DNA from 3 places in the Cupriavidus sp. MPR-AND1C genome. Region 3 is predicted to be linked to each of the others. Evidence: predicted binding sites of a transcription regulator. Region 3 holds the regulator's gene; each other region holds the start of a gene.
The links. Region 3 encodes FNR, which switches genes on or off when oxygen is low (the NO sensors DNR and NnrR bind a similar motif). Its sites were predicted from a motif close to TTGATNNNNATCAA; they were not measured.

Region 1: the regulator FNR is predicted to act here: its motif matches at 1,375-1,388, upstream of hemN (oxygen-independent coproporphyrinogen III oxidase).
Region 2: the regulator FNR is predicted to act here: its motif matches at 1,380-1,393, upstream of AC1RWI_RS32500 (DUF3149 domain-containing protein).

The regions. Positions count from the first base shown of each region.
Region 1 is NZ_JBXASU010000139.1:8,807-12,078, forward strand. Features, by position in the region: gene hemN (oxygen-independent coproporphyrinogen III oxidase) at 1-1,315, opposite strand, end outside; gene AC1RWI_RS36105 (ABC transporter substrate-binding protein) at 1,523-2,665, shown strand; gene AC1RWI_RS36110 (ATP-binding protein) at 2,696-3,272, opposite strand, start outside.
Region 2 is NZ_JBXASU010000099.1:3,065-6,336, forward strand. Features, by position in the region: gene AC1RWI_RS32495 (helicase HerA-like C-terminal domain-containing protein) at 1-1,023, shown strand, start outside; gene AC1RWI_RS32500 (DUF3149 domain-containing protein) at 1,154-1,300, opposite strand; gene upp (uracil phosphoribosyltransferase) at 1,461-2,111, opposite strand; gene AC1RWI_RS32510 (Bug family tripartite tricarboxylate transporter substrate binding protein) at 2,226-3,263, opposite strand.
Region 3 is NZ_JBXASU010000066.1:23,511-26,782, forward strand. Features, by position in the region: gene AC1RWI_RS27550 (sulfite exporter TauE/SafE family protein) at 1-758, opposite strand, end outside; gene fnr (fumarate/nitrate reduction transcriptional regulator Fnr) at 1,057-1,782, shown strand; gene AC1RWI_RS27560 (hypothetical protein) at 1,869-2,114, opposite strand; gene AC1RWI_RS27565 (hypothetical protein) at 2,117-2,335, opposite strand; gene ccoG (cytochrome c oxidase accessory protein CcoG) at 2,403-3,272, opposite strand, start outside.

The DNA of each region.
Region 1 (3,272 bases), on a different contig from region 3:
TCAGCGCGCCAATCACATCGCGCCGCAAGTGATCTTCGTCGCGCATGGCGAAGCCGCGCATCACGGGCAGCACGCCGGCGTCGAGGCTGCGGTAGTAGTCATCCAGCGTGCGGGCGTTCTGCACGTAGCGGCCCGCCACCGCGCCGATCGACGAGACGCCGAAGCCCAGTTGGTCATGGCCGGCATGGGTGGAATAGCCCTGGAAGTTGCGCTGCAGCCGGCCCTCGCGCTGGGCCACGGCGAGCGCGTCGTCCGGCAGCGCGAAGTGGTCCATGCCGATGTAGACATAGCCCGCGGCGGTGAGCTGCTCGATCGTGCCGACCAGGATGTCGAGTTTTTCTGCGGCTGCCGGCAGTGCGCGTTCATCGATGCGCCGCTGCGGCTTGAACACGTGCGGCAGGTGCGCGTAGCTGTACACGGAGAGCCGGTCCGGGCGCATCGCCAGCACCTGCTCCACAGTGGCGGCAAAACGCGCCGTGGTCTGGTGCGGCAGGCCGTAGATCAGGTCCATGCTGACCGAGCGGAAACCCAGCCGGCGCGCGGCGTCGACGACCGCCTGCGTCTCAGCTTGCGATTGCACGCGGTGGATGGCGCGCTGGACCTCGGCGTCGAAATCCTGCACGCCCAGGCTGATGCGGTTGAAGCCAAGTTCCGCCAGCAGCGCCATCTGCGCGTCGCCGATGCGGCGCGGGTCGATCTCGATCGAGTGCTCGCCCTCGGGCAGCAGGTGGAAGTGCTGGTGCAGCGCGTCCATGACACGGCGCATCTCGGCGGGATCGAGGAAGGTCGGCGTGCCGCCGCCCCAGTGCGACTGCACCACCTCGCGCCGCGTGCCGAGCTGCTGCGCCACCAGCGCCATCTCGCGCGCCAGGTAGTCCACGTAGCGGGCGCTGCGGCGGTGGTCCTTGGTGATGATCTTGTTGCAGCCGCAGTAGTAGCAGATGTTCTCGCAGAACGGCACGTGCACATACAGCGAAAGCGGCGCGGCGGCTTTGGCCGTGCTGGCCGTGTTGGCGGCGTGGGTGGCGCTAGCAGCGCAATCGGCCAGCGCCTGCTGGTAGTCCTGCGCGCCGAAGCCGCCGTGGAAGCGGTCCGCCGTCGGGTACGAGGTGTAGCGCGGGCCGTTGATATCCATGCGGCCCGCCAGCGCGCGAAAGTCCGACAAGGCATGCCGGTCCGGCGCGGCAGCGCCTGGTCCTGCCGGCTTGCCGGTGCAGGCGGCGCCACACTTGCCGGAGCAGGTGCGGGACTGGCTCGAGACGGCAACGGGAACGGACATTGCGTTGGGGAACGGGGCGGGGGCAGTCGCAGCCATGGGGCGGCCTTTGTCGTGGATTCGATGGCCCATCGTAGGGCGCGCCGCCCGCGCCTGCGTTGACCGGGGTCAAGCCGCGGCCCATGACATGCGGCGCGCCACGGCCCGGACATGCCCGGCGTCATGCCAGCGTCACCTGGATCGGATAGGCTGCGCGGCGCTCTCCCCAATCATGCCATTGCTCTGCACCTGGCCTCGCGGATTCCCATGCACGCTTCCTCCCTGATCGCCAACCCCGCACGGCCGCCGCGCCGCCGGGTCCTGGCCGCGCTTGGCAGCGCCATGCTGGCGCCTGCCTCTTTGCTGGCGCAGGCGCCACCACGCCGCCCGCTGGTGATCGGCCACCTGGTGGACCGGGGCGGTGCCCAGGCCGACCTGGCACGCGACTACCTGGCCGGGGCCAAAGTGATGTTCGATGCGGCCAACGCCGGCGCGCGCGAGCCTCGCGTGGTGCATGTGGTGCGCGAGGTCGACGCCGATCCGCGCGCGGCCACCGCGCAGGCGCTGTCGCTGGTTGACGGGGAGCGGGCTGAATTGCTGTTCGGCCCCAGCGATGCCTTGCTGCCAGTGCTGGCCGCCTCGCCCGAGCTGGCCCGGCGCGGCGTGCAGATCGTGGCGCCGTTGTCGGGGCTGTCGCTCGCGGCGGATCACGTCTGGTACACGCGGGCCGACTACCGCAGCGAGCTGGACGCGGCCATCCGGCAGTTGCGCAGCTATGGCCTCAAGCAACTGGTGCTGGCCGTGGCGCCGGATTTTGCGGCCGGCAGCCTGGCTAGCGGCACGCCGTGGCGGCGCCAGGCCGAGCAGGAGCCGGGACTGCAGGCCCTCACGCTGGATGCGGGCAAGGGCAGCGACGCCGGCGCGGTGGCGCAACGCATCGCCGCCGCGCGCCCGGCCGCGGTGATCGTGGCGGGCGATACGCTGGCCTATGGCAACCTCGGCCGCGCGCTGGCGGCGCGGGGCTGGTACGGGTTCCTGGTGGGATTGTCGGCGGTCAATTCGCTGGCGGCACGCGAGATTCTTGGCGCCGGCTACATCGGCGGCATCGTGCTGACGCAGATCGCCCCGGGGCCGCAGGACCTGACCCTGCGCGTGGTCAAGGAGCACGTGGGCCGGATGAAGCAGTTCCTGGACGAGCCCGCCTCGCCGGCCACGCTGGCCGGCTATATCGGCGCGGCCTGGCTGGTGCGCACGGCGCTGGCCGCGCCGCGCGGGGCCACCCCGGCGGACCTGCGGCGCGCGCTGCAGGCCCGTGTCGACGTGGGCGATTTCGTGCTGGATTTCACGCGCGGATCGCGCGGATCGCAGTATGTGCAGCTTGCGGCAATGGGTGGCGGCACGGCACGGTGAGCGGTAGCGCTGGCACCGGCCGCCCGCCGCTCAGGCGCGCGGCAGCACGATGCGCACCCGCAGGCCGCCCTCCGCCCGGTTGGCCAGGCTGAGCTCGCCGCCGTGGCGCGAGACGATATCGGCGGCGATCGACAGGCCCATGCCAACCCCGCCGGTGGCACGGTTGCGCGAGGATTCGAGCCGGTAGAACGGCTCCAGCACGCGCGCCATTTCCTCCGGCGGAATGCCGGGGCCGTTGTCACACACATCGATCATCACCCGCTCGGCGCTGTCTGCCAGTTCGATGCACGCGCTGCCGCCGTAGCGGTGCGCGTTCTCGACCAGGTTGACCACGGCCCGGCGCAGTTCGGCCGGATAGGCCAGCAGCGGCTCGGCGTCGCCAGACAAGGTGACGTCCTGGCCAATCTCCGTGGCATCGTCCACCACGGCCTGCAGCAAGGCATGCACATCCACCCGCTGGCGCGGTGCGGCGGCGCCGTCGCGCTCGCGCAGGTAATACAGGGTGGCATCGATCAGACCGTTCATCTCCGCGAGGTCCTGGCGCAGGCGATAGCGCACCTGGTTGTCGTCGACGCCTTCGATGCGCAGGCTCATGCGGGTGAGCGGG
Region 2 (3,272 bases), on a different contig from region 3:
GCGGCCTCGATCGGGGCCATCCAGCGCGGGCTGATGGCGCTGGAGTCGCAAGGCGCCGACGTGTTCTTCGGCGAGCCCATGCTCAACCTGGACGACTTCATCCAGACCGAGAACGGGCAGGGCGTGGTGAACATCCTGGCCGCCGACAAGCTGCTGAATTCGCCCCAGCTCTACGCCACTTTCCTGCTCTGGCTGTTGTCGGAGCTGTTCGAGAAACTGCCCGAGGCGGGCGATCTTGACAAGCCCAAGCTGGTGTTCTTTTTCGACGAGGCGCACCTGCTGTTCAACGATGCGCCCAAGGCACTGCTCGACAAGATCGAGCAGGTGGTGCGGCTGATCCGCTCCAAGGGCGTTGGCGTGTATTTCGTCACGCAGAATCCTGTCGACATCCCCGATACCGTGCTGGGCCAGCTTGGCAACCGCGTGCAGCACGCGCTGCGCGCCTTCACGCCGCGTGACCAGAAGGCCGTCAAGGTGGCGGCTACCACCATGCGGGCCAAGCCGGGGCTGGATCTGGAAAAAGCCATCGGGGAGCTCGGCGTGGGCGAGGCGCTGGTGTCGTTGCTGGACGCCAAGGGCATCCCCGGCATGACGGAGCGCGCCTGGGTGCTGGCGCCTGGCAGCCGGATCGGCCCGATCACCGACGACGAGCGCAAACAGTTGCTGGCGAACTCGCTGGTGGCCGGCACCTATGAGCAGACCATCGATCGCGAGTCGGCCTACGAGAAGCTCAAGGGCCGTGCCGCCGTGCCCGCGGCTGCTCCCGCTGCTGGCGGCGGCGCACCCGCGCCCGTGCCCACGGCCGGCCAGCCCGAAGCCCCGCCCGCACAGGGCGGCGGCTGGCTGGAACAGGCGGGCGAGATCTTCGGCGGGCTGACCAAGGGCACGGGCAAGACCGGGCGCGGCGATTCCATCCTGGAGTCGATGGCCAAGTCGGCCGCGCGCACGGTAGGCTCGCAGGTCGGGCGCGAGCTGATTCGCGGCGTGCTGGGCAGCTTGCTGGGCTCGGGCAAGAAGAAGTAGGGTAGGGGGGCACCCCTAGGCCGCTCCGGTGTGCCACGCCCGGCGAGATCGGTGGGCGCGGCGCATAGCCATGGCGTGGTATCGGCCAGCCGGTCCGTCGGCGATCACGCCAGCGCGCGGGGCTTGCCTCTTAGCGGCGTTGCGCCGCTGCCTCGTCCTCCCGCATCTTGCGCAGGAACAGCCGGGTGAAGAACCAGCCCATGCCGATGATGAAGGCAATGACGGCCAGGCTCATCAGCCCGGTGGGGGTCGAAAACAGGATCTTCAAGGCTGCCATGTGGGTCTCCCAAGTCAGGTGAGGCACACCGTCCGGTATGCCGCTGCCGATAGTCTAGGGAGAGCAGTGGCCAGGGAGATTGAGGCCGGTCAAGCCGGGCGCAGACAGCGTTCGTATCGGGCCCGGATCCTGGGATTGGCCTCGGGGCGGGCAGTAAAACTCAGTTTTTGGTGCCGAACAGCCGGTCGCCCGCATCGCCCAGGCCGGGGATGATGTAGGCGTGCTCGTCCAGGTGGCTGTCCAGGGAGGCGACGAACAGTTTCACGCCGGGATGTGCCTTCTGGAATACTTCGACGCCTTCCGGCGCAGCTACCAGCGCCACGAACGTAATCGCATCGTCCTTGACACCGCGGCGCTTGAGCACATCCACCGCATGCGCGGCGGAGTAGCCGGTGGCGACCATCGGGTCGCACAGGATAAAGCTGCGGTCTTCCACGTCGGGCAGGCGCACCAGGTATTCCACCGGGCGGTGCTGGTCGTCGCGGTAGACGCCGATATGGCCGATGCGGGCCGAGGGAATCAGCTCGACCAGGCCGTCGCTCATGCCCACGCCGGCGCGCAGCACCGGCACGATGGTGAGTTTCTTGCCGGCGATCACCGGTGCGTCCAGCTCCACCAAGGGCGTCTCGATGCGGCGCGTGGTCAGCGGCAGGTCGCGCGTGATTTCATAGCCCATCAGCAGCGTGATCTCCCGCAGCAGCTCGCGGAACGTGCGCGTGGAGGTGTCCTTGTCGCGCATATGGGAGAGCTTGTGCTGGATCAGCGGGTGATCGAGGATGTACAGCTTGGGGAAACGCGGATCTTGCTTCATGGCGGGTAGGCGGCAGGAGTGGGCGCGAGGGCCCGTTGCAGCCGGATTGTAATGGATGCGCAGCCGCGCGCCCCCGGCGATCCTCCCGCCGCAAGCGCGCAGCCCCGGCTGCGCTCAATCCACCGAGATGCTGGCGCTCTTGGCGACCTTGCCGAATTTCTCGTACTCGGACAGCGTCAGCGACTGCAGGTCAGCCGCGCTCGAGCCCTTGGGGTTGAAGCCTGCCTGCCCGAGTTTGTCCTTTACGTCCGCATTGCCCAGCGCCGCGACGAAGGCGGCATTGAGTGCCTGCACCACCGGCGCGGGCAGCCCGGCCGGGCCGTATACGCCGAACCACGGCTCGACGGCGTAGCCCGCCAGGCCGGCCTCGGCCAGCGTCGGCACGTTCGGCAGCGCCGGCGAGCGGCTCTTGCCGGCCACCGCCAGCGCGCGCAGCTTGCCGCCCTGGATGTGCGGCAGCGAGGCGGGCAGGTTGTCGAACATCACCTGCAAGTGGCCGCCCAGCATGTCGTTGATAGCCGGGCTGCTGCCCTTGTATGGCACATGGGTCAGGCCCGTTTGCGTCATCTGCGAGAACATCGCGCCCGCCAAGTGCATGGACGTGCCGGTGCCCGCGGTGGCGTAGGTCAGGCCGGGATGGGCCTTGGCGTAGCTGACCAGCTCGGCCACGTTCTTCACCGGCAGGCTGTTGCTGACTTCCAGCACGATGGTCGAGGTGCCAAGCAGGCTGACCGCGGTGAAATCCTTGCGCGGGTCGAACGGCACGTGCTTGTAGATATGCGGGTTCAACGCATTGGTCGAGATGGCGCCGAAGCCGATGGTGTAGCCGTCCGGCGCGGCCTTGGCGACCGCCTCCATGCCGATATTGCCGCCAGCGCCGGGGCGGTTCTCGACCACCACGGGCTGGCCAAGTTTCTCCGCGACCTTCTGGCCGACCGTGCGCGCCACGAGGTCGGTGGTGCCGCCTGCGGCGTAAGGCACGATGAAGCGGATTGGCTTGACGGGGTAATCGGCCGCGCTGGCGGCCGAGGGCAGCCAGCCGCTTGCGAGCACGGCAATCGCGGCGGCGATCAGCAGCGGGCGGGTAGCGGTCTGCTTTTCGACTGGAACGGGAATGCGCGAGGAAAGATTAGCGAGGGGTGCTGCCGTCATGAATGCTCC
Region 3 (3,272 bases):
ACAAGGCAGAATCCATGCGCGGCAAGCGTCTCTGGCAAAAGCAGTGCACGCGCCACCCCGGCCAAGCCAAAGGCCACCACCGCAAGGCCAGCGCCAGCCCGCAACGCCGGGCGCCGCGAAAGTTGCCTGAGATAGCCGGACAGGCCCGAGATCACCAGCAGGTTTGGCAGGGTGCCAAGGCCAAACACGGCCATCACCAGCGCGCCCGACGGCGCATTGCCGGCCAGCAACGCCATGGCAAGGGCGCCGTACACCATGCCGCACGGGACCAGCCCCCAGGCTAGCCCCATGCCGTAGCGCCGCAGCAACCGGCCCTGCCCCTGCGCCCGGGCCACAGCCGGCAAGCGCGCCCCGACGGCGCCAAGGCCGCGCAGCAAACCGCCCGCGCCACGGGCGGCGAGCCGCTCCAGCCAACCCGTACCCATGGTGCGCCCGCGCAACATCCACAAGCCCGACAGCACCAACATCACGCTGCCGATCCCGAACAGCCAACGCTGCAGCGGCAGGTACTGTGCCTTCCAGACACCAGCGCCAAGGGCGCCCAGCAAGGCCCCCAGCACCGCATACATGCTCAGCCGCCCGGCATGCATGACAAGCAGTTCCAGCAACCAATGGCCGGGACGCCGGAGCACCGTGGCGGGCACGCGCGCAACGCCGCCCTGCTCCGCCGCCAGCGCGATCCCGCCGCACATGGCGGCGCAGTGCACGCCGCCCAGCAAAGCCAGGGTAAATACGCTGATAAGCACGCCTATGGTCAACTTCTCCTCCCAATCACACAATCGCAACGTCCGACGCGGTAAAATGCGGCGAACGCGCCCCCGCAGTTCCAAGAGGCGCTATCAACATGAAGCTTGGCGCCCGCGCACACCAGTGCGCTCGCGCAACATGACGACGGGCACGGCAAGCCGCGCTGCACAGATAGCGCACTGCCGCAAGACCCGCGCGCCAGGCCGATGTGGATAGCGCTTCCAATCGACGACTCTCAACGTCAAGCTCTCAACTCAATGCGCCTGCCACATCGCGCTTGATTGACTGCGCTAAACCGACAGGCCCCAATTGCTCACCACCATTCCCATTACCGAGATGTCGCCCCGCTGCTCCACTTGCTCGCTCGGCCAGCTCTGCCTGCCCGTCGGCATGTCGCAGCAGGACCTCGAAAAGATGGATACGCTGGTCCAGGACCGGGTGCGCGTACGCAAGGGCGAAACCCTGTACCGCCTCGGAGATCCTCTCACCGCCGTCTACGCGATCCGCTTCGGCACGCTCAAGACCCACCTGACAATGGAAGACGGCCGCTCGCAGATCACGGGCTTCCACCTTCCCGGCGAAGTCGTCGGCCTCGACGGCCTTGGCGAGATGCAGCACGCTTCGGACGCCACCGCACTGGAGGATACCGAAGTCTGCATGGTGCGCTTTGGCGATCTCCAGACGCTGTCCAACGTCCTGCCTTCCCTGCAGCATCAGTTCATGCGCCTGATGAGCAAGGAGATCTCGCAGGACCAGGTCATGTTGATCACGCTCGGATCGATGCGTGCCGAGGAGCGGCTTGCCGCTTTCCTGATCAACCTGTCCGAGCGCTTGTCCGCGCGCGGCTATTCGGCCTCCGAGTTTGTGCTGCGCATGAGCCGCGAGGAAATCGGCAGCTACCTGGGACTCAAGCTCGAAACCGTCAGCCGCCTGTTCTCGCGCTTTGCGGAAGCCGGCCTGATCCAGATTCGCCAGCGCCACGTCAAGCTGGTCGACATGGCGGGGATCAAGCAGATCGTCAACAAGTCCTGCTGACGTGCTCGTCGCGGGCCACCCTCGCCCGCGGCGGCTCGCCGCGATACCGCGCCTGCTGGCCTGAACCGGCAAGGCGCGCATCGCATTCACTCCAGCTCGTCCGTGTCCGCCAGCCGCGTGGGCATGGTGTACAGCGTCAAGCCGCTCGACAGCGAGCACAGCACCCACGCGATCAGGAAGCCCACGGTGTAGACCGCCTCCCGCGATGCCTCGACCGGCTGGCCGAAGAAGCGCAGGTCGCCGGGATCGACCATGGAGAATACCAGCGCGGTCGTCAGCCCGGCGACCAGGAAAGCGGGCCACAGCACCCACATCAGCCAGCGTAGTCTCATGATCACCTCGCTTGCGCCGCGACCGGCGCTGCCTGGCGTGCCCCGCTGCCCGCCTTCTCGACCACCAGGCCGTGGCGAGCCACCCCCTCCTCAATGGGCGGATCCGGATGGGTCATGGCCAGCCAGATCGTGACCCCGCAGGCCACCATGGCCACGAATGGCCCACTCATCAGCAGCCACGGCCATGGCTCCTTCCACCAGGGATTGCTTTGCTGCGTCATCTGGCCTCCTCTAGATCTAGATCGCGTATGTTGCGTGCGGATTGGTGCATCCAGCGTCTCAGCCGCCTCATAGATTGCGCGGCACGATAAAGCTGGTGCTCTGTCGAATCTCCGCGCCATGACTCCCCGCGCCCTCGTCGGGCACCGCGGTCACTGTGACCTCGATCTTGTGCGTGCCCTGCGCCGCGGACTCGATCGGCACGCGCACCCGCACGGGAATCAGGCGATTGGACGTGGGCTCCAGGTTGCCCGCAGCGTGGTCATATTCCACGACCAGGCCCTTGAGCTCATCGCTGCCCGCGCTGACGGCGACGCGCATCGGCGCCTCTGTCGTGTTGATCAGCTGCAGCCGGTACACGTTTTCGATCCAGCGCCCTTCCACTTCCCGCCCCAGCGCGCCGCGGTCGCGGATGATATCGACCTTGAGCGGCGTGCGCATGGCCAGCGAGACCATGAAGCCGGCGACCAGCGCCAGCCAGATCAACGAGTAGATCACCGTGCGCGGCCGCACCAGGCGCTTGCGCGCCACGGTCTCGGAGAGCGCGCTGCGCATGGCGTTCTCAGAGGTATAGCGAATCAGCCCGCGCGGGTAAGCCATCTTGTCCATGACCTGGTTGCAGGCGTCAATACAGGCGCCGCAGCCAATGCAGTCGTACTGCAGTCCATCGCGAATATCGATGCCAGTAGGACAGACCTGCACGCAGATGCTGCAATTCACGCACGAGCCCAGCCCGGCAGCCTTGTGGTCCGCCTTGCGCGAGCGGCTGCCGCGCGGCTCGCCGCGGCCCACGTCATAGGTGACTACATAGGTGTCGCGATCCACCATCACGCTCTGGAAGCGCGCATACGGGCACATGTACTTGCAGACCTGCTCGCGCATGAAGCCGGCGTTGCCCCAGGTGGCAAACGAGTAAAACAGCATCCAGAACGTCTGCCA